DNA from 3 places in the Collimonas sp. PA-H2 genome. Region 1 is predicted to be linked to each of the others. Evidence: predicted binding sites of a transcription regulator. Region 1 holds the regulator's gene; each other region holds the start of a gene.
The links. Region 1 encodes sigma-54, which starts transcription at its own class of promoters, with help from an activator protein. Its sites were predicted from a motif close to TGGCANGNAANCTGCTTT; they were not measured.
Positions count from the first base shown of each region.

Region 2: BCF11_RS09135 (DUF3567 domain-containing protein) is a predicted target of sigma-54. The motif match lies at 3,518-3,535, and genes of this name have one in related genera.
Region 3: urtA (urea ABC transporter substrate-binding protein) is a predicted target of sigma-54. The motif match lies at 2,805-2,822, and genes of this name have one in related genera.

Region 1 is NZ_PDBX01000001.1:2,873,197-2,880,933, reverse strand. It holds gene BCF11_RS13120 (SIS domain-containing protein) at 1-849, shown strand, start outside; gene BCF11_RS13115 (HAD family hydrolase) at 849-1,451, shown strand; gene lptC (LPS export ABC transporter periplasmic protein LptC) at 1,448-2,053, shown strand; gene lptA (lipopolysaccharide transport periplasmic protein LptA) at 2,109-2,651, shown strand; gene lptB (LPS export ABC transporter ATP-binding protein) at 2,648-3,394, shown strand; gene BCF11_RS13095 (RNA polymerase factor sigma-54) at 3,504-4,982, shown strand; gene hpf (ribosome hibernation-promoting factor, HPF/YfiA family) at 5,152-5,502, shown strand; gene BCF11_RS13085 (DUF4197 domain-containing protein) at 5,656-6,345, opposite strand; gene BCF11_RS13080 (deoxyguanosinetriphosphate triphosphohydrolase) at 6,438-7,583, opposite strand; gene aroKB (bifunctional shikimate kinase/3-dehydroquinate synthase AroKB) at 7,580-7,737, opposite strand, start outside.
Region 2 is NZ_PDBX01000001.1:2,013,878-2,021,614, reverse strand. It holds gene rsmI (16S rRNA (cytidine(1402)-2'-O)-methyltransferase) at 1-73, shown strand, start outside; gene BCF11_RS09145 (potassium transporter Kup) at 462-2,363, shown strand; gene BCF11_RS09140 (tRNA (guanosine(46)-N(7))-methyltransferase TrmB) at 2,415-3,104, opposite strand; gene BCF11_RS09135 (DUF3567 domain-containing protein) at 3,221-3,478, opposite strand; gene BCF11_RS09130 (carboxypeptidase regulatory-like domain-containing protein) at 3,776-4,189, opposite strand; gene BCF11_RS09125 (hypothetical protein) at 4,753-5,016, shown strand; gene BCF11_RS09120 (pilus assembly protein TadG-related protein) at 5,051-6,508, shown strand; gene BCF11_RS09115 (hypothetical protein) at 6,505-7,419, shown strand; gene BCF11_RS09110 (hypothetical protein) at 7,416-7,737, shown strand, end outside.
Region 3 is NZ_PDBX01000001.1:4,329,587-4,337,323, forward strand. It holds gene urtB (urea ABC transporter permease subunit UrtB) at 1-760, opposite strand, end outside; gene urtA (urea ABC transporter substrate-binding protein) at 1,399-2,652, opposite strand; gene BCF11_RS28040 (hypothetical protein) at 2,871-3,029, shown strand; gene BCF11_RS19945 (calcium:proton antiporter) at 3,130-4,212, opposite strand; gene BCF11_RS19950 (hypothetical protein) at 4,384-4,965, opposite strand; gene dapA (4-hydroxy-tetrahydrodipicolinate synthase) at 4,962-5,900, opposite strand; gene BCF11_RS19960 (hypothetical protein) at 5,973-6,203, opposite strand; gene BCF11_RS19965 (helix-turn-helix domain-containing protein) at 6,471-7,271, opposite strand; gene BCF11_RS19970 (hypothetical protein) at 7,346-7,600, shown strand; gene BCF11_RS19975 (LysR family transcriptional regulator) at 7,542-7,737, opposite strand, start outside.

The DNA of each region.
Region 1 (7,737 bases):
TGCAGCGGCCGGGTGGTGGTCTCCGGCATAGGAAAATCCGGCCATATCGCGCGCAAGATCGCCGCCACGCTGTCTTCCACCGGCACGCCTGCCCTGTTCATCCATCCGGCCGAAGCGGCCCATGGCGACCTTGGCATGGTGACTGAGCACGATGCCTTCATCGCCATTTCCAATTCCGGCGAAACCGCCGAGCTGATGGCGATCGTACCTATCATCAAACGCATGGGCGCCACCCTGATCGCCATGACCGGCAAACCGGAGTCGGCGCTGGCGCAACTCGCCAATGTGCACCTGGACGTCGCCGTGGCCCAGGAAGCCTGTCCCTTGAACCTGGCGCCGACCGCCAGCACCACCGCCACCCTGGCCATGGGCGACGCCCTGGCGGTGGCGCTGCTGGACGCACGCGGCTTCCGCGAAGAAGATTTTGCCCGCTCGCATCCGGGCGGCGCGCTGGGACGGCGCCTGCTGACCCACGTGCGCGACGTCATGCGCAGCGGCGAGGCGATTCCGGCGGTGACGGCGGATATCTCGCTGTCGGTGGCGCTGCTGGAAATCACGCGCAAGGGCATCGCCATGACGGCGGTGGTGGATGACAACTTCCATGTCGTCGGTGTGTTTACCGACGGCGACCTGCGGCGCCTGATCGAACAGGTGCAGGATTTCACCAAGCTGAAGATCGCCGACGTGATGCATGCCAATCCGCACACCATAGGCCCTGAGCAGCTGGCAGTCGATGCTGTGCAGATGATGGAAGAATTCCGCATCAACCAGCTGCTGGTGACCGACGCCAGCGGTGAACTGGTCGGCGCACTGCATATCCATGACCTGACCCGCGCCAAGGTGATCTGATGACGGCCACCACGACGCGCAGCGGCGCCGACGTCACTGCCGATACCCTGAGTGCCGATGCGAGAGCGCGCGCCGCGCGGGTGCGCCTGATGATTTTCGATGTCGACGGCATCCTGACCGACGGCGGCCTGCTGTACGGCGCCGACGGCGAACAGCTGAAGCGCTTCAATGCGCTGGACGGCCACGGCATCAAGCAGTTGCAGCAAAGCGGCGTCGCCACCGCTATCATCAGCGCACGGCAGTCGGCCATCGTCAGCCGCCGCGCCGGCGACCTCGGCATCGCCCATGTGCAGCAAGGCGTGCACGACAAATACGCGGCATTCATCAAGCTGCTGGAACAGCTGCAGCTGAGCGCCGCCGATTGCGGCTTCATCGGCGACGATGTGATCGACCTGCCTATCCTGTCGCAGACCGGTTTTGCGGTCAGCGTGCCGAACGGCCATCGCGACGTCCGTTCACGTGTGCATTACGTGACGCAAGCCAGCGGCGGCCATGGCGCGGCGCGCGAAATCTGCGACCTGATCATGCAAGTGCAGAATACTTACGACGCTACGCTGGCGACCTATCTGCGCAGCAACCAGACGGGCGAAACCCAGGCATGAAAAATCTCCGCACCACTTACCGCTTTCGCTTCATGCTGCTGCTGGTATTGTTCATCGTGCTGGCCTTGGGCAGCTTCTGGCTGCTGCAGGTCATGCACAAGAATACCGAAGACCTGCTGCCGAAGCCGGCGCGCACCCAGCCGGATTACTATGTCGAGCATTTCAACTATGTGCAGATGGCGCCCAACGGCCAGCCGCGCTACAACATCTCGGGCGACCTGCTGACCCACAATCCGGTCAACGATTCCTTCGATGTGCAAAAGCCGGTGATCCACAGCCTGGACAAGGAAAAGCCGCCGATGAACCTGGTCGCCAACCGCGCCATGATTGAAGACAACAACAGCAAGGTGCATCTGTACGAGAATGTCAACGCCGACCGGCCAAAGACGCCGCTGGCCGACAACTTCCACCTGAAATCCGAATATCTGCTGCTGCTGCCCGACGACGACATCATGGAATCCGACAAGCCGGTGGAAATCACCCTGGGGCTGTCGACCTTGAACGGCACCGGCATGCATTTCAATAACTCCACACGCGAACTGAAGCTGTTCAGCAAGGTGAGCGGCGTCTTGCGCAGCGCGCCGCGTGCGGCGGCAAAATAAGCGGATCAGCAAGACAATTTATGCGCAGGCCTCTATCCATTACCCAGGATTTTTCATGAAACGAATATTTTTTCTCTCTCTGCTGCTGCTTGGCGCCATCGGCGTCGCTCACGCAGAAAAAGCCGATTCCGAGAAGCCGACCCTGATCGACTCCGACACCCTCACCTATGACGACGTCAAGCAGGTCAACGTCGCTACCGGCAATGTGGTCCTGACCCGCGGCACGCTGATCATGAAGGCCGACCGCGTGGTGGTGACCACCGATCCGTCCGGCTACCAGTTCGCCACCTTGTATGCGGCGCCGGGCAAGCTGGCCACTTTCAAGCAAAAGCGCGACGGCGGCCCGGACCTGTGGATCGACGGCCACGCCGAACGCATCGAATACGACGGCAAGACCGAAATCACCAAGCTGTTTTCCAAGGCCCAGATGCGCCGCCTGCAAGGCGACAAACCGACCGACGAAGTCAACGGCGAGTTCATTTCCTACGACAGCCGCACTGAATTCTATTCCGTCAACAACACCGTCAACGGCGTCAGCCAGCCTGGCGCCGGCCGCATCCGCGCCGTCATCCAGCCACGGCCAAAGGCGGCGCCATGAGCGCCCCTAGCACGCTGATCGCCAAGGGCCTGCAAAAAAGCTACGGCGCGCGCCAGGTGGTGCATGACGTCTCGCTCGAAGTGCGCTGCGGCGAAGTGGTCGGCTTGCTGGGTCCGAACGGCGCCGGCAAGACCACCTCGTTCTACATGATCGTCGGCCTGGTGCCTTCGGACGGCGGCGAAATCGACCTAGACGGCGTCGACATTTCGCGCCTGCCTATCCATCGCCGCGCGGTGCTGGGCCTGTCCTACCTGCCGCAGGAAGCATCGGTATTCCGCAAGCTGACGGTGGAAGACAATATCCGCGCCGTGCTGGAACTGCAACGTCCCAACGGCAAGGCGCTCGGCAAGGCCGAGATCGATGAGCAGCTGCACAAGCTGCTGCACGAGCTGCAGATTGAAAAGCTGCGCGAGAGCCAGGCCCTGTCGCTCTCGGGCGGCGAACGGCGGCGCGTCGAGATCGCCCGCGCGCTCGCCACCAATCCGCGCTTCGTGCTGCTGGATGAGCCGTTCGCCGGGATCGATCCGATTGCCGTGATCGAGATCCAGCGCATCGTCCGCTTCCTCAAGGAACGCGGCATCGGCGTCCTGATCACCGATCACAATGTGCGCGAAACGCTGGGCATCTGCGACCGCGCCTACATCATCAACCAGGGCAGCGTGCTGGCCAGCGGCAGTCCGGACGACATCATCGCCGACGAGTCGGTGCGGCGGGTCTATCTGGGTGAGCATTTCCGCATGTAGTTTCACGGTGTGAGAACGATGTAAATGCAGGCAGATTAATTCGCCTTGCCAGCGCGGTACTTAAACTCCGTACAACAAATAACAGAAGTGAATTGTCCGCACGGAAGCCATGAAACAATCACTCCAGCTACGCACCTCTCAACATCTTGCGCTGACTCCTCAGCTGCAGCAGTCGATCCGTCTGCTGCAGCTTTCCACGCTTGAGTTGCATCAGGAACTGGAACAGATCCTGTCGGACAACCCGATGCTGGAGCGGGTCGACGATCCGCTTGATAATTCGGTGCGGCTGCTGGCGGACGGCGCCATCAGCGGCACTGCGTCGACCATGGAAGCGCCGGCCGGCGACAGCGAAGTGAGCAGCTCGCCGACCGAGAGCGAAGCCAGCGCCGAAGCGCCGGCGGCTGAAAGCAGCACTGACAATGCCGACAGCGAATGGAGTTTCGACGACATCTCGCGCAGCGCGAAAACCTCGGACGATGAAGATGCGCGGCCGCAGCTGGAGGCGCATGAAACGACGCTGCGCGAACATCTGTTGCAGCAGATGCGCGAAGCCATGCACGACTTGCGCGACCGCGCGCTGGTCGAGCTGATGATCGATGCGCTGGACGATAACGGCTATCTGGAAGAGTCGCTGGAAGAAATCCTGGAGCGTCTGCCGGCCGAGCTGGAGATCGCCGTCGAAGAATTGTCGATGGCGCTGAAGATGGTGCAGAGCTTCGATCCGGCAGGAGTCGGCGCGCGCAACGCGCCGGAATGCCTGGCCTTGCAGATCAAGCGTTTTGTCAAAGTGCCATTCGTCACGCGCCGCCTGGCCTTGGCGATTGTGCAAGATCACCTGGCGCTGTTTGCGCAGCGCGATTTCAATAAAATCAAGAAAGCCCTGGATTGCGACGACGAGGACCTGCGCGAAGCGCAAGCCGTCATCAAGCAGTGCAATCCCCACCCCGGCGCACCGTTCGCCGCCAACGCCTCCGACTATGTGGTGCCGGACGTGATCGTCAGGCGCAGCAAACAAGGCTGGCAGGTGATGCTGAACAATGACGTCATGCCAAGACTCAGGGTAAATGTCTTATATGCCAACATCCTGAAGCAGAGCAAGGGCGATGGCGCACTCACTTCGCAGCTGCAGGAAGCCAAGTGGCTGATCAAGAATATGCGGCAGCGCTTCGACACCATTTTGCGCGTCGCACAAGCGATCGTCGAACGCCAGCGGAACTTTTTTTCCCATGGCGCGGTCGCCATGCGGCCGCTTGTGTTGCGCGAAATAGCTGATACACTGGGTCTACACGAGAGTACTATTTCACGTGTAACCACTCAGAAATACATGCTCACTCCCCACGGGATGTTTGAACTGAAGTATTTCTTCGGCAGCCATGTTGCTACTGAGGCAGGTGGAGAGGCTTCCTCAACAGCAATCAGGGCACTCATTAAGCAACTCATAGGAGCGGAAGATTCAAGAAACCCTTTCTCTGACAGCAAGATTGCCGACATGCTTGCGGAACAAGGTATGGTGGTAGCCCGCCGCACCGTCGCAAAATATCGCGAAGCACTAAAAATTCCGTCTGTTAATCTGCGCAAGGCCTTGTAGTTTTTTCTGGTTTGATTGTTAAGCTTACCCTTGCTATGTTCGGACATTACGGCTGTTTGTTATTTAGCGACTCTTGCCAGAACAGTCCCAGTCTCTTGTAGATTGTTCGCCTAAAGATTCAACGCAGTCTGTTCAGAACCGCCAGCAATATTCTTGATAGGAGCGCTGTATGAACTTCACCATCAGTGGGCATCACCTCGAGGTAACCCCTGCCATTCGCGAATATGTACAAAGCAAACTAGAGCGTATCAAACGCCACTTCGACCAGGTCATCGATATCAGCGTGATCCTGAGCGTCGACAAAATCACTGAAAAAGAAAAGCGCCAGAAAGCGGACATCACGCTGCGCGTAAAGGGAAAAGATCTGCATGCCGAAAGCATTGCCCACGATCTTTATGCCGCCATTGATACCCTGGTCGACAAGCTCGATCGGCAGGTCATCAAGTACAAGGACAAGATGCAGGATCACCAGCACGATGCGATCAAGCACCTGCCGGAAGAACTCCCCGCCACGACCTGAACGGCCGCCAATCCGGGCGCTGCAGCTGACTAGCTGGCGCCGATAGAATGAACAAGGGCGCAGTTAATGCGCCCTTTGTTATTTCCAGCCCGCTTATTTGCAAACTCATTTGCAAATTTATCTGTAAATCATATTATCGTTTTTGCACGACGTTCATTTGAGGGCGCCGAACACCTTGCCGATGATGGCGCTGCCGGCGCCAACCGGATCCTGGCGTATCGCCTTCTCTTCTTCACCGATGATGGTGTACAAGCCGTCCAGTGCACGTTGCGTGACATAACCTTCCACCGTCGACTGCTGCGCCGGCACCATGCCGGTCTTGCCGACCTGCCCCATGACCGCGTTATATTGCGCCGACAAGCCGTTGCGGTCGGTCACGCCTTTGACGATAGGCAGGAATTTCTGGCCCAGCTGCGCCGATGTCTTTTGCTTGAAGAAATCGGTCACCGAGGTGTCGCCGCCGGTCAGGATATTCTTGGCATCGGTCACCGACATCGATTTGACCGCATTCAGCAGCAAAGGCTTGGCCAGCGGCACCGCCTGTTCCGCGGCGTGGTTCATCGACACCACCAGGTCATCCAGCTTCTGGCCCTGGCCAGTCATGCGCAAGATCGGCATGGCTTTATCCAGCACGCTGGGCAAGCCGATCTTGACCTTGTCGTTATTCAGGAAACCATTCTCGACGCCCAGCTTGGACACCGCCACATCCGCGCCTTTTTGCAGGGCGGCTTTGAGGCCGCTGCTGGCATCCTGGTTGCTGAGGTCGCCCAACGACAGGGCCAGCGCCGCCGACGCTGTCAGCGCCAGGCTCAATGTGATTGCTGTTTGATATAGAGGCCGCATGATGGTCCTTGAAAAAATTAAATGGATAAGCCAAAGTCTAACCCAATTTGTTGCAAACAAATCAAGAAAGAAAAATACCTGCCGGGCAGAGTCTACAGATGTCCTTCATCCACCAGGAACAGGCGCCGGTGCTCGCGGATCGCATAACGGTCGGTCATGCCGGCGATATAGTCGGCAATCGCGCGCGCCTGCTGCTGTTCCGATTCCCGCTGAGCAAGCTGATAGTCGGGCGGCAACAAGGATGGCTCGGCGCTGAAGCAGGCATACAGTTCAGCGACGATGCGGCGTGCCTTGGCCGTCATGCGGTTGACCAGGTAGTGGCGATACAGGTTTTCGCGCAGGAAGCGTTTCAGCAAGGCGGCTTGCTGAGCCATGCCGTCGGAGAAGGCAATCAGCGGCGGCGCATTGCGGACATCGTCGACCGTCTGCAGCCCGGCATCCAGGATGCGCTGCTGCGAAGTCTGGATCAGGTCGGTAATCAAGGCATTGATCATGCGCCGGATGGTCTCATTGATCGCCCTGCGCCCGCCCAGGCCCGGGAACAACTGCTCGACCTGGCGGCTGTGCTGCGCATAGAAATCGATCTGGTTCATCTGCTCCAGGGTCAGCAGGCCGGAACGCAAGCCGTCGTCGATATCGTGATTGTTGTAGGCGATCTCGTCGGCCAGGTTGGCGACCTGCGCTTCCAGCGTCGGCTGCTTGCGCTGGATGAAGCGCTGGCCGATATCGCCCAGTTTCCTGGCATTGGCCAGCGAACAATGCTTGAGGATCCCCTCGCGCGTCTCGAACATCAGGTTCAAGCCGTCAAACGCGCCGTAGCGCTGCTCCAGCTTGTCGACCACCCGCAGGCTCTGCAGATTGTGTTCGAAGCCGCCATGGACCTCCATGCAGTCATTCAAGGCATCCTGGCCGGCGTGGCCGAACGGCGTATGGCCGAGATCGTGGGCCAGCGAGATGGCTTCCACCAGATCTTCGTTCAATTGCAGGTTGCGCGCGATCGAGCGGGCGATTTGCGCGACTTCGATGCTGTGCGTCAGGCGCGTGCGGAACAGGTCGCCCTCGTGGTTGACGAACACCTGGGTCTTGTATTCCAGCCGGCGGAAGGCAGTGCAATGGATGATGCGGTCGCGGTCGCGCTGGAATTCAGTACGCGAGCCGGGCGACTCCTCTTCAAACAAACGTCCTCGCGATTGCGCAGAATGTGCGGCATAGGGAGCGAGAGACGTTTCGTGGTTCATTGCGGCAGGTCTCCGGAGGCAAGTTGCTGAAGCGTCGCCAGCAGCGCCTCTTGCGGTGCGGTGGCGATCAGGTGGCCGCCCAGCGGTTTCATCAGGATGAACTTGATCTGGCCATCTTCGTTTTTCTTATCGATCTGCATCAGCTCCAGCCAGC
Region 2 (7,737 bases), 860 kb from region 1:
CTTGGCCGCACAAATCACCGGGCAAAAGAAAAATGCCCTGTACGAACGGGCTTTGGCTTTAAAAGATGCCTAGGTAAGAATAAGATGTGCCTAATGTTTTTTTGTTATGGGTGAGAACTACCCTGTTTCCAGGAGGCAGGTATTGCATTATATGAGCCCGGAATATAGGCACAAAAATGCCAGGGCGAGGATGTATTTTAGCAACGGCGGCGCTGCGAGAAATTAGTTCCCGCACAGGGTTCGATAGTAAAATCCGCCACCTTGCGCAATGCGGCAAATAGTTTAAAAAAAGCAATCAAATTGAAGTAAGCAGGCTTGGGGTATGGCCGGACTTGCCCTTAGGTCCCGTTAGGGAATAAGTTGGGCATTTGGGCGGGCAACGCAGCAGCGCGCCAGCTACGGCCAGCACAAATGTTCAACTTATTCCCTGACGGGGCCTTACTAATAAGATGAGAGAAAACATGAGTACAACGCAAACCAGCAGCAAGCCTGGATTCAAGTCACCCCGTCTACACATCATCACGCTGGCTGCCCTGGGAATCGTGTTCGGCGATATCGGCACCAGTCCGCTGTACGCGCTGAAAGAATGTTTCAGCACCGACCATGGCATTCCATTCACGCCGAACGCAGTACTGGGAATCATCTCGATGCTGTTCTGGGCCATCACCATTGTGGTTTCGCTGAAATACGTGCTGTTCGTGATGCGCGCAGACAACAACGGCGAGGGTGGCGTGCTGGCCCTGATGGCCTTGTCGCTGCGCACCGCCAAGAACGGTTCCAAGCGCGCCAAGACCTTGATGATGCTGGGCGTCTTCGGCGCCTGCATGTTTTATGGCGACGTCGTGATCACGCCGGCGATTTCGGTGCTGTCGGCGGTGGAAGGGCTGGAAATCGCCACGCCGGGGCTGACGCGTTATGTCTTGCCGCTGTCGCTGGTGATCCTGATTGCCTTGTTCCTGATCCAGAAGCACGGCACCACGGTGGTGGGTAAATTGTTCGGCCCGGTGATGTTCGTGTGGTTTGTCTCGCTGGGTTTGCTGGGCGTCTACAACGTCATCAAGGCGCCGGAAATCCTGGTGGCGATCAATCCTTACTACGCTTATGCTTTCATGCAGCAGCACGCGCTGCAAGCGTTCGTGGTGCTGGGTTCGGTGGTGCTGGTGCTGACCGGCGCCGAGGCCCTGTACGCCGACATGGGCCACTTCGGCATCCGGCCGATCCGCTTTGCCTGGCTGTTTACCGTCATGCCTTGCCTGATGCTGAACTACTTCGGCCAGGGCGCCAACCTGCTGGTCAATCCGGCCGCCATCCAGAATCCGTTCTACCTGATGGTGCCGGACTCCTTGCTGTTGCCGATGGTGATCCTGGCGACTGCTGCCACTGTGATTGCATCGCAGGCAGTAATCTCGGGCGCGTTCTCGCTGACCAGCCAGGCCATCCTGCTGGGCTTTGTGCCGCGCATGCGCATCTTGCACACCTCGGAAGACGAGCGCGGCCAGATCTATGTGCCGGTGATCAACTGGATGCTGCTGCTGCTGGTGGTCGGCGTGGTGCTGGCCTTCAAGAAATCCGATAACCTGGCCGCGGCTTACGGCGTGGCGGTGACCACCACCATGCTGATCACCACGGTGCTGGCGGCGGTGGTCATGCGCACGGTCTGGAAGTGGAATCCTTTCCTGGTGGCGTTGGTCATCGGCGCCTTCTTCATTGTCGATTTCGCCTTCTTTGCCGCCAATCTGCTGAAGATCGTCGACGGCGGCTGGTTCCCGCTGCTGCTCGGCGCCATCGCCTTCTTCCTGCTGATGACCTGGTACGCCGGCCGCATGCTGCTGCGTGAACGCAGCAAGGATGAAGGGATCCCGCTGGAACCTTTCATCGAAGGCTTGCTGGCGCATCCGCCGCACCGGGTCGACGGCACCGCGGTGTTCATGACCGGCAACAAGACTACCGTGCCGGTCGCCTTGCTGCATAACCTGAAGCACAACCGCATTTTGCACAAGCGTGTGTTCTTCCTGAAAATCAGCATCTGGGATGTGCCGTTTGTCGAAGACAGCAAGCGCCTGACCCTGAAGGAACTGGGCAGCGATGTCTACGTCTTGCGCGCCGCTTTCGGTTTCAAGGAAGCGCCTGACGTGCAAACCGTGATGGCCTTGACGACGGCGCAGTTCGGCCTCGAGTTCGACGTCATGGATACCTCGTTCTTCCTGGCGCGCGATACGGTGATCCCGAGCAAGATTCCCGGCATGCAGCTATGGCGCGAAAAGCTGTTCGCCTGGATGTATCAGAATGCCGCCAAGCCGTCCGACTTTTTCCATATCCCGATCAACCGGGTGGTCGAATTGGGCACCAAGGTGGAAATCTAAGCGCTTCGCAAAAATCCCCGCAAACCGTCACGGTTTGCGGGGATTTTCTTTTCAGGGGTTGTCGGCAGAGGCGAACAGCACCTGGCAGCGCCACAATTGATGGCCTGACGCCAGGTATTTGCTTTCAAACGGGGTGATCGGCTGCGCCGGCAGATAGGGCTCGCAGCCGACCGCCAGGCCACTTAACTGTTGCAGGGCGCTGGCGCATTCCTCGACATAGATCTGCCAGTTGCTGCGGCATTCCAGGATCCCGCCCAGCGCAACGATGGTCGGGAATACCGGATGGCCGTGCCAGCGCCGGCTGAGCTGGCCTATCTTCGGCCAGGGATTCGGATACAGCAGATAGTGGCGCGCCGGAAAAATCCGCGCCGCCAGCAGCAGCCGCCAGTAATCCACCAGGTCGGCGCGAATGCGGATGAAGTTGGGCGGCAGCGCTGCCGGGCCCGGCCATAGCGTGTTGCGGCCGACCCGGTCGGCGGACTGGTCGACGCCGATGACGAAATGATCAGGGTACTGCGCCGCCAGGTGCATGGTCGACAAGCCGACGCCGCAACCGGCATCAAGGATCAGGGGCGGGCTGCCGGCCGCCCGCCAGGCGGCGATGCTGTCGTCGAATGCGCTTTGATTGTAAGGACTGACGGGCTTTTGAAACGTGTGCGAGGCGTGCCTGGCGACGGTGGCCGCAAGCTGCTCGTGGATGCCGCTCTGGGCGCTATGGATAGGGCTGGAATTGGCATACATATCGACGTACCGGATGCAATGTGAAAGGTACGGCAATATACCTCAAGCATCCCGCCCGGCTTGCCGTAGTTATCGGCAATCTCGGGCTGGCTGGAACGAATTGGACAGTAGCTGGGTTATTGCAAGGTAACGGGCTGGCTCATCATCGAGTCATAGTTGCCCAGGAAAGCATCGATATCCTCGATGCTCGGCTCGGTCGCAATCAGATCTTCGACCCCTTTACGAAAAAATTCAGCCAAGGCACCAGCAATAAAAATCTCGCGCTTGAACGATTTATCGACGATTTCATAGCCGCCGAAACGTAAAGCTTCGCGTTGTTCATCGGCACCAAATTCGACGACGCTGTATTGGTCACTGTTATAAATCAGGTTCATATGCGCTCCCGGTAGTTAGGACAGAAGGTAATGATCGAATAAGCAGTTTTCAAGCCAGCTAGTGAAAATATTATTTTTCAGCTCCTTTTCTGAGGCATATGTTTCTGTTTTGACAGACATATTTCAGTACTAAAAGAATTTTTGCGCTCGATGCATTTACATAGTACGCCACAGGCCATTTTTGTCACGTGCTAAATACTGATCAAGGCAATGCATTTCTTCTAAGAGCTCATAAAATTTTTATATATCACCTGCCGCCAACTGATAGCGTCACATAATTTGCTGCTGGCCAGGTAATCATTCAAGCCATTCGAACATGATGTGCTGATGCGATCCTGGCGTAATCGCGATCTTGCGTTCTTTCACCTGGTCTTTCTTGGCGACTGCGAGGTGATAGCTGCCGGCAGGCAGCTTGGCCAGGAAAAACGGTCCATTGGAAACGGTATCCAGCACGACATTGTTGCTCGCATCGTTGATTTTCACGTGGATATCGGCAGCATATTCATCCTTGGGCGTTGCTTTGATGAGGAACTCTAATTCCAGCGGATAGTTCTTTGCTTCCTGCTGTATCAGGGTCGATTCATCGACGCCGATACCGCCGGACATATAGGTGGCCACGCCTTTGGTGACAGCAGTGGGAGCTGCGCTGGCATTGACGGCTAGCGTAGCGGCAAGCAATGCGCTGAGTGCGAGAAGAGTGCGCTTATTCATGATGCTTCCTCCGAGTATTTTCCCCAGGCTGCGGGATACGAGCAGGTGCGGTTTTGACTTCTGTGTGCCGACGAAATCCAGCATACGGGGTGAAAATTAAAACCAGCTTAAACCCAAGTACGCATTACAAAACGTTACATCAAGACCCTATGGGTAAGTGAGGACTTGCATCTTCTGTAACGCCTATCAGTTATGCCTTGGCTAACTTTGTTTGCCAGAGTGGCAGCGTTCTTGCGCTCGCAAGCGTCCCGCAAATAGGCTGTAAATGGGCCAAAAACGGCGCGCCGCTGCGGCTTTTGCGCTGCCACTGCGGCAGATGTGCCAAAACGCCGGCAATGCCGATCACTGCCAAATTGTCAAGAATTGCCTGTTAACAAATAACAACTAATATTGACATAAAGAATTACATTTCTTGACGTAACATTTTTAAATGGGCAACATCTTTCCTAGAGGGAATTTTGTAATAAAAGCACCTGTAACAGGGTGCCAAAAAAAATGTGTAGCCGATATCAGGTTGCGCGATTGTTGTTTTATTTATTAAAAAATTGGGGAGTAATACATAGATGTTTACATTCAAAAATAAACAGCGCGGTCAAGGCATGACCGAGTACATCATCATCGTTGCACTGATCGCCGTCGCTGCGATCGCTGTTTATCAATTCTTCGGCCAAACAATCCGTAGCCAGACCGCAGGTATTGCCAACGAAGTTTCCGGCCAATCCGGCGGCGCAGCAATTGCAGCAGCCCAAGGCGCAGCCACTCAGGCTACAGCCGAAGGCACCAAGAAAAAAGGCCTGGACAAATACACTAACGACAATTCTCGCTAAGACTTAGCCAGAACTCTATAGCGTACCAAGCATCATGCCACGCGCCAGCTTTCGCCGAAGCTGGCCAGCGTTCAAGGGGAGGCGATTTCAGCAGGGCCAAGCGCTCATCTATGGGATTTTTGTCCTCATAGGTGGCTTGGCCGCGCTTTTCTTCCTTTTTAACACCGGTCAGCTTTCCCGCGAAAAAACCAAGCTCGTCAATACCTCCGACGCTGTCGCCTACAGCGCCGGGGTGATGCACGCACGAGCGCTGAACTACATCGCCTATACCAACCGGGCGATGGTAGCCAACGAGGTGACCATTGCACAAATGGTCAGCCTCTCTTCATGGGCCCAGTACACCAAGACCCACGCCGAAAGCACGGCGCAGCTGGGTTGTGAAACCTATTACACAGCAGAACCGGTGGCCAAGGGCATGGCCTTATACATCCCGGTGTGCTTCGCTTTGTACTACGCCAACATCATCGGCACCGTGGAAATGGTCAGCGAAGCGGTGCAAGTCGCCGCTGAGGCGATGGTGATCGCATCGGATGCCGCCAAGGCGATCTTGCAGGCGTCCCAGGTCACCATGCTGGCGACCTTGCCGATCGCCCGCAAAGACCTGATGCAGCAGGTGGCGAACGCTAACTACGTCAATGACGGCAGCGTCGAGGTCGATACCGTGCCGCTGCTGGATACTTTCTTCGCCTTCGACGGCTCGCCGGTCATGCAGCGCTACAGCGGCGATCAGCGCGAGCGGTTTGCGCAGGTGACGAAAACATCGGCCAATCTGGACCCATTTGTGCCGGTCCGGCATTGGCGTAGTACGGCACTGGTTCCTGGATGTATTGATCCACTTGCTCGTATGCATTTTGACTACGTCAATCGTGCAGGAGGGACAGAGCTGATAGGTTACGACGAGTGGCGTGCGCTGGACACCGCGTCTATATACCGCTATCACCCTCAAAAACATAGATGGCGTCCTTTTACTTGTGATGTTAACGAAAACGCACTCGGCTACGGAAAACAAAGCGCAAACGACGGTAATTCTTCGGGCGGTGGTGGCACGGTCACCAGCGGCCGGGAAAATTCTCAAGCGGCTTCAATGGCTTCCAGCAACGACTGGAACTACACTGGCCTGCCCGGCTTTTTCGAGCTGTCCGACAAGGCGTTGGCCTATACCCCGGACAACGCAGACAAGAGCAAGCAGGATCCCAAGATCCGCTTCGCCATCCGCCTCAGGCGCCAGGCCGACCAGACCGCCACCTCGGATGCCCGCTCGCGGGTCAAGCCATCGGCGCACTTGAATAATTACCAGGGCGCGCCTGCCGGCGGCTACTACGCCAGCGTCTCCGCATCGGAGGTGTTCTTTGCGCGTCCGGTGCCTCGCGCCGACGGCAAGACCGAGCTGGCGAGCTTGTTCAATCCCTATTGGCAAGTGCATCTGATTGAAGTGCCGGATGATATCAAGGCAGTTGCCCAAGCCCTCCAAGGAACGGTTCTACCACCATGAAATCAGCCACTGCACAATTTCCACGACGTCTTTTCGCCGCCGCATCGATAACAGCATTGCTGTCCACTGCGGCGTTTGCCGAGACCGGGCTGGAACGCGACGTACTGAACGCGCCGATGCCGCATGAAGCAGGCAAGGGCGGTCAGGAAGTGCTGGTGCACTATGTGCGCCTGCAGGGCGCGCTGCAAGGCGATCCGGATAATGCGCAACGGCTGGAGCAGCTCAAGCGCGATGTCGCCAGCTGCGCCGCCACCAAACGCCAAGCAAACCAGCCGGTCAACCTGCCGACCGAATGGCCGCAACAGCTGAACGGCTTCCGCGAAGATTTCTACGCCTCCAGGAATTTCTCCATCACCTACAGCGCCGCCTGGACTTATATATTGAATCCGGACGATTGCAGCGTGGCAGATGGCCCGACTCTGGCAGCCCGCTCCAAATCCAGGCAACGCGGTATCTGGACCAGCGCGACCCTGAAGTCGTCGGCCGGCTTGTGCCAGATCGACCTGGTCGCCAAGACGGCGCGCGGCCAGTGCGCGATGGATACTCATCGCAAAGCGCGGCCGTCGCAAGGAAAGAATCCGGCCGACATGATCGCCCAGATGAAACGCAATCCGGCTATTCCGGCCAGCGTCATCGCGCAGATGGAGGCAGTCATGCCAGCCGCGTCCGGGCCGTCGAAGACCATTCTTGGCATTGCCTGCCACCCTGAAAAATTCCTCGGCGACACCATGTGCGTCGCCGACGGCGGCAGCTTTGCGCCGGCCGCGAAACTGGTGCTAGAGCGTAGTTCCGCCAAAGGCATTTCCTTGGCCGCCAGGCAGGCAGCGCAGGATGTCCGCGTCGGCGAGAACGTGTTCGCGCCGCATCTGGCTGGCGGCTTTCAGGTAACTGAACTTGGAGGCAAGCCATGACATGCGCTGCGCGCACAGCCATGCCAGCTTTGCGCAAGCACGCACTGGTTGCTGAGAAGGGCCAGGCCCTGACGGAATTCCTGGTGATTTCGGTGGCGTTGCTGCCGCTGTTCCTGCTGGTGCCGATGATCGCCAAGTACCAGGACATCGCGCACAGCACGCAGCTGGCCAGCCGCTATGTCGCTTTTGAGGCAATGACGCGCAATGATTCCGTCAGCAGCTGGAAGCCGCCGGCGCAACTGGCGGCCGAGGTAAGGCGTCGTTTTTTCAGTAATCCGGACGCCGCCATCAAGACCAATGACGTCGCCGGCGATTTCA
Region 3 (7,737 bases), 1.5 Mb from region 1:
GCAGCAGCACGCTGCCGAGCGATATGCCGTAGAACACCTTGCCGATGAAGTCGACGGTGGCCAGGTGGCGGTCCAGCACGCCGAGGGTGCGCACGGCTTCGATGCGGACCGCGGGGTCGGCTTCGATGTAGCTGCCGTCGGGGTTCTTGTTGAGCAGGTTTTGCAGGGCCGGGCGGATGTTGGCGTTGGTGCTGCCGGCCAGGGTTTGCACTGCGGTTTTGCGGGTGGCGGCGTCGGGCGAGTGCAGGTTGGCGGTGGCGATGACTTGCTGCAGGATGTCCTGGATCTCGGGGTCGCTTTCTTTATGGAGTGCTGTGCTGATCAGCGGTATCTGGGCCGGATCGGCGGTTTTCATGAGGTCGGTGGCGGCGGCGATGCGCAGCTTGCGGTTCGGGGAGAACAGTTTCAGTCCCGAGAGGGCGCCTTCGACCACGCCGCGCAGGCGGTTGTTGACGCTGATGCCGTCGGCGTCATCGGGTGTGGCCAGGGTCTGGCCGGTGGCCGGGTTGAATGCCTTTGTATCGTCGACGATGAGGACGGTGCCGTCGGGCCGGGCGTAGAGGGCGTCGCTGTTGAGGGCGTTGAGGATTTTCAGGGCGTCGTCATTGGCCAGTGCGGCGATCTGGTTGACGGCGGCGATGCGGGCGTCGGGGTCGTCGCCGGCCAGCGGTTTGAGCAGGGCGGGGTCGATCGCGGCATGGGCGAGCAGGCCCTGCATGCAGAGAGCTACGGCGAGAAGAATTTTTCGTGAGATTTTCATCAGTATTTTTATCGCCACCTGAAAAGCAGTTATAGCGTCGCATCAACAGCAGCTTTAGCGCCGCCACAAAAGCAGTTAAATGGGGTCAGAGTTTTTTTTCGCGGCCTTTTGCGAAAATTACTCTGACCCCATTTAACGGGCTACGGAGTAAGTGCGGCTGCATGCGAAGAACGATCTGTGCGTTGCTAAAACGGTAGCTACTCCGTGGATGCTAGCCGGGGGTAGCCCGGCAGCTAGTCACTTTTTCTTGCTTCGCCAAGAAAAAGTAACCAAAAAGAAGGCGACCGCAAAGCCGTTGCCCTCCCTTCGGTCGGGTCCCCAAATCCGACGCGTATCAGCCGGGTGAGGGGCAAAACTCGCCTTCGGCTCAAACATGCCCCTCACAATTCCCGGCTGACACGCGCCGGATTTGGCAACGTCTCAATGCGGGGTACGTCAAAAGCAACGGCAACGGCAACGGCAACGTCAAAAGCAACGTCAAAAGCAACGTCAAAAGCAACGGCAACCCCACGCAGTTAAATGGGGTCAGAGTTTTTTTACGGCAGCCTTATCGCCGTAAATTACTCTGACCCCATTTAACGGGCCACGGAGTACATACGGCGGGCATTCGCCTTCAAAAAAACCAAGCCTTCCAGCGATCAGAGCTTCTGCTTGCCCTCATTCCCCGGAATATACGGACTCCACGGTTGTGCGCGGATCGTTGTCTTGGTCTTGTTGACCACGTTGAACTGTCCGTCCGCCTTGATCTCGCCGATCATCACTGGTTTGTGCAGGTGATGGTTGGTGGCGTCCATTTCCAGTTCATAGCCGGACGGGGCTTTGAATTTCTGGCCGGACATGGCGGCGATGACTTTGTCGGAGTCGGTGGATTTGGCTTTTTCTACGGCTTGCTTCCACATGTAGATGCCGACATAGGTCGCTTCCATCGGGTCGTTGGTGACTACGGTGGCGGCGTTCGGCAGGTTCTTGGCTAATGCGTAGGCTTTCCATTTCTTGATGAAGGCCGTGTTCACCGGATTCTTGACCGATTCGAAGTAGTTCCAGGCCGCCAGGTGGCCGACCAGCGGCTTGGCGTCGACGCCGCGCAATTCTTCCTCGCCCACCGAGAACGCCACTACCGGCACGTCGGTGGCTTTCAGGCCGGCGTTGCCCAGTTCTTTGTAGAACGGCACGTTGGAGTCGCCGTTGATGGTGGAGATCACCGCGGTCTTGCCGCCGGCGGAGAATTTCTTGATGTTGGCGACGATGGTCTGGTAGTCGGAATGGCCGAACGGGGTGTACACCTCGTCGATGTCGCTATCCTTGACGCCCTTGCTGTGCAAGAAGGCGCGCAGGATCTTGTTGGTGGTGCGCGGGTAGACGTAGTCGGTGCCCAGCAGCACGAAGCGCTTGGCGCCGCCGCCTTCTTTCGACATCAGGTATTCGGTGGCCGGGATCGCTTGCTGGTTAGGCGCGGCGCCGGTGTAGAACACGTTTTTCTCCAACTCTTCGCCTTCATATTGGACCGGATAGAACAGCAGGCTGTTGAGTTCCTTGAACACCGGCAGCACCGATTTGCGCGATACCGAGGTCCAGCAGCCGAACACCACCGAAACCTTGTCCTGCGAAATCAGCTGCCGCGCCTTCTCGGCGAACAGCGGCCAGTTGGAGGCCGGGTCGACCACCACCGGCTCCAGTTTCTTGCCCAGCACGCCGCCGTTGGCATTGATCTCGTCGATGGCCATCAAGGCTACGTCTTTCAGCGAGGTCTCGGAAATCGCCATGGTGCCGGACAAGGAATGCAGGATGCCTACCTTGATCGTATCCGCGGCAAAGGCGGACGGTAGCCAGGAACTGGCGGCAAGGGCGAAAGCGCCGAGTGCGGTAGCTTTCAAAAGGATGCGACGTGACATGATTTTTCTCTCCCTGTAGTGAACTATGCTGTAGTGAAATATGAACAAGCAGCTGTAAAGCAGCTATGAAGCCAGAACAAAATACGAACAAGAAAGCAGCGCACGCCGTAGCAGCAGGCATGGAACCGAAATGCTGGGACTACCATATCCACATAGCAGAATGCATGCCAATGGCCTGGCAAGGCGAGTAGCGGGGGTTTTTATACCCAGGCTTAAATTTGAGCGAGCTGGCGGGGCTGCAGGGAAAGGCTTTGCGCCCGGATTTGGTGAAAGCGGTTTTTGCTGCGAAACAGGCGCACCAGCGTGGTGCCAACAAAGAAACAGGCGTTCGGCTGGTGGCGGTCGCTGCAAATGCGTACAGAAATCAGGAGATTTGACAGGCGGGGAGGGGAGCGCCGTCAGGAAATTTCGGAAATCATGCCGGCGGAGTTGGCTCGTGCCAACTCCGCCATGGAACTGCGGGGGATTTTGAGGCGATCAAGGCACAATCGTGGTGAACAGGTAGACCGCGAAAATCACCAGATGCACCGTGCCTTGCATCACCGTGGTGCGGCCGGTGCCGAGCGACAGGGTGGCGACGATGAACGACAGCAGCAACAGCACGGTAGACTTGATGTCCAGCCCGAGCGACAGCGTCAGGCCGGTGGTCAGCGAAACGATCGCCACCGCCGGAATGGTCAGGCCGATGCTGGCCAGCGCCGAGCCTAGCGCCAGGTTGAGACTGGTCTGCAAGCGGTTGGCGCGCGCCGCCCGCACCGCCGCCAGGCCTTCTGGCAGCAGCACCACCGCGGCAATGATGATGCCGACCAGGGTCTTCGGCGCACCCATGTTGGCGACCGCGGTTTCCAGCGCCGGCGCCAGCGACTTCGCCAACAGCACCACCGCGCCCAGGCATACCAGCAGCAGGCCGGCGCTGATGACGGCCACTTTGCCGGATGGCGGCGGCGCATGCACGTCTTCATCGGCGACGGCTTCCTGCGGCAGGAAATAGTCGCGGTGGCGCACGGTCTGCACCAGCACGAAGGTGCCATACAAAATCAGCGAAATGATGGCGATAAAGGCCAGCTGGCTTTTACTGTAGAACGGCCCCAGCGCGCTTGAGGTGTAGTTCGGCAGGACCAGCGTCAGCACCGCAATTGCCGCCAGCGTCGCCAGCGAGGCGCTGACGCCCAGCAGGCCGAAACTTTGTTCCCGGTGGCGGCTGGCGCCCACCAGCAGGCAAATGCCGACGATGCCGTTGAGGATGATCATGATGGCGGCAAACACGGTGTCGCGCGCCAGCCCGGTGGTTTCCTCGCCGCCGGCCAGCATCAGCGAGACGATCAGCGCCACTTCGATCAGGGTCACCGCCAGCGCCAGCACCAGCGTGCCGTAGGGTTCGCCGACCCGGTGCGCCACCACTTCGGCGTGGTAGACCGCCGCCAGCACGCTGCCGAGCAGGCCGGCTACCAGCAGCAGTGTATAGAAGCCGCCCAGATTGAAGCCGGCGCCGCCCAGCAAAAGCCAGCCGACGATCGGGGCCGCAATGGACCAAATGGGGAGTGCAGGGGAAATTTTCATAAGGCGATTGAACACGTATCGAGCTTTTTTTGCAAGCATTGCGTGCATCGCCTTGCAATACCGATGGCGGGCGGATTTGCTCCTGCCTGCCGCGATCCAGCCTGAATCCGGCCGGAATTCTGCCAGAATGCGGCCGCCTGCCGCCTGCCGCCTGCCGCCTGCCGCCTGCCGTCAGGCGCAGGCGCAGGCGCTGCAGCAGTGGCCGTAGAGCGCCTGGTACAAGGCGCCGAGCGAGGCGTCGTCCCGTTTTGTCGCGGACAGGTGAAGAAAGCGCAAGCCGTCGATGCTGGCCGACAGGTTTGACATGAGCTGTTGCCCGGCCGGGCTGTCGTCGATCAGCGCCACCAGCGGCAAATCCGGCCTGAGCGCACTGGCAGCTTGCATGCTGGCGGCTAGCAGCCCGTCCGCTTGACTATCCTCGGCGCCGATGGCGAACAAGGCCAGGTCGGCGTTCGCCAGGGCGCCGCGCGAACCGTCGTCGTCGCGTTTCGGCAGGTGGACCAGGATGTCGTGATAGCTGCTTTTGGAGGCGGCCAGTTCGGCGCCGATATCCTGGGCGGCGATGCTGCGGATTTCCGCGCCGGTCTTGATTGCCGTCGCCAGCCAGCCGGCCTGCGGCATTTTCGGGTTTTGATAAACCAGCAACACATTACGGCCGGCGCGCGCACGCCGCCGTGCTATCGCGGCGGCCAGCGAAGCTGCTATATCGGTTGAGACGCTGGGCACATGTTCAGAAGCGATGGTCAGGATCATGAATCTAGCTGCCGGGATCTGCCGCCGATGGAAAATTCCGGTTTCTCGATTTTCATCGCAAACGGCAACGCCATCAGATCGTCCAGCGCGCACGCCAGTTTGACCCGGCCGACCGCCGACATCGGCGTCATCGGCAAGCGCAGCTCATCCTGGATGTGGCCTTGCAACGCCAGCGCGGCTTTCACCGGCGCCGGGTTGGGTTCTGAAAACAGCAGCTGGATCACCGGCAGCAGCTGCTTGAACAGTGTGCGCGCACGCTCGATCTGACCGGCCCGCACCAGTTCGAACAGGCGCACGAACAGATCCGGCCGGATATGCGCGGCAGCGGAAATCGCGCCATGCGCGCCCAGGCAGAGCGTGTTGAACAGCAGGGCGTCGTCGCCGCACAGGATTTTCAGATTGCTGTGATGGACCAGCTCCATGGTTTGCGCCAGACTGCCGCCGCATTCCTTGATGGCGACGATGTTCGCCAGGCGCTCCAGCGCGATCACCGTGGCCGGTTCGATGTTGACGCCAGTGCGGGCAGGGATGTTGTACAGCACGACCGGGTTGTGCGCGGCGGCGGCGACGGCTTCGAAGTGCAGCCGTATGCCTTCCTGCGACGGCCTTACGTACGACGGCGCCGAGACCAGGAAGCCGGCTGGCTGCAGGGTGTTCAGATGGCTGATCTTTTCAGCGACGGCGCGGGTATCGCTGCCGCCTATGCCCATCAGCACCGGGCAGCGGCCTTGCACTGCTTCCATGACGCCGCACAGCAGCTTGTCTTGTTCATGCTCATTCAGGGTGGCCGCTTCGCCGGTGGTGCCGCATACTACCAGCCCGTGTATGCCTGCGCCGGACAGGCTCAATGCCAGTTGCTGGGCGCCATGAAGATCCAGCTTGCCCTGGCGGAAAGGCGTGACTAGAGGAACCCAGATACCTTCAAAGGTGGTCATGATGTTCTGATTTCAGTAAGGGTTGAGAATGTTTGCCGCAGAATTTTGTCGTAATAAGACGCGCAACGGCGCTTATGCCGGCAGCATGGGAGTGATACGGCCGAATTCGGCTTGCGGCAGGGCGCGCATGATGTTGCCGATGACGGAGTCTATCGATTGCTTGTTCAGGCACAGCCAGAATTTCATCTTGCTGGCGTGGTCCACCGGTTTGACGCGCATGTAGACCATGAGGTCGCCGCAGGTGCTGACGATCACCCGGCGCAATTCAGATACCGACGCCGCATCGACAGTGATGAGCATCATGAAATCTTTTTGCGTGGGGAGATGTTTGTGACGGCGGAGCGGGAAAGGCAAGACGGCTGCCTGCATTTTTTTTGATACTGCTTCCGGAAGCAATGAGAAATGCCATGTCGATGCTGCTGAAATTACCTGATTCATAGAAGGATTCTACTGGTCGTTTTGGTAGTTACAGATTAGCAGCGGCTACGTAAAGATTCTCTAAAAAGGGATGCCGCCGCTGTAAACGCGGCGTAAAAATTGAAAGCATCTGTTTATTTCGGCAGAAGGAAATCAATCTGCCTTTTCAGAGAGATATTTGCTCGGCGAGACACCCAGTGCGCGGCGGAACATGGCGATGAAGGCGCTCAGGCTGTCATAGCCCAGCTCAAGCGCGATGCTGGTCACCGGCTTTCCGGCGGCCAGCAGTTCCAGTGCGCGCAGCAGCCTGGCGCGCTGGCGCCACTCGGACAAGGGCATGCCGGTTTCGGCGGCGAAGCGGCGCGTCAGTGTGCGCGGCGCGATGGCTGCCCATTGCGCCCATTGCAGCAGGGTGCGGTTGTCGGCGGGATCGTCGGCGATAGCCTGGGCGATTTTTTTCAGGCGGCGTTCCGTCGGCAGCGGCAGCGCCAGTTTCTCGCCGGGCAGGGCGACGATCTCATCGAGGATCACCGCCAGCACGCGTGCTTGCGCAGCTTCAAGCTGGAGCGCCGCGGACCAGCCGGCCGCGCGCAGCACGGCGGCGCGCAACAGGGCGGAAACCTGGATCACCAGGGCGCGCGCCGGCAACTGAACCTGCGCGGCAGCTACATACACGCTCCAGCCGTCGAAGGGGCCGTGCGAGCGCAGGCTGTGCGGATGGCCGGGCGGCACCCAGATCGCATGGCTGGGCGGCACCACCAGCCGTTCCTGGTCGGTGTCTATGGTGAGCAGGCCGCTGTTGGCGGCGATCAGCTGGCCGCGCGTGTGGCTATGGCGCGGCGTAGCGCGGAAGTCATCGCTGCGGCAGGTCACCGCAATGACGCTAGGCCCGTCCTGCGCGTTGCTGCGGGCGGCGTCCAACAAGGGCTGTGGATTGGCGTGCATGCGACACATTATGGCTTAACCCCGCAAGCCGCGCCAGCAAAGGGCTCGCATACTGAAGGCTCTCTCCTAATAGAAAGCACATCATGCGCGCACAAGACTTACTCCCCGATCAGCTCGACAGCCGTGAATTCAATGGCGCCGTCGTGCGCAAAGGCACGGTCGGGGCCTTCCTGGCCAACGCCAGGGTTTTTCTCGATCCGGCTGCTTCAGCCGCGGACCGGCAGGAAGCCGAAGTCCATATGACCGAAGCGATAGCCGCACTCGATGCGCTTGGCGTCTTCACTCTGTTCGAGATCCGCGACCCGGCTTTGCGCGCTTTTGTGGCGCAGCGGCGCTAGCGGCTGGCACGCTGGCGTGCAGGAAATCGACAAACACGCGCAAGCGCGGCAGCATGTGGCGGCTGGATGGCCATAGCACCGAGAAGCTGCCGTGGCTGATTGCGTAGTCGTCCAGCACCGTACGCAGGCGGCCGTCG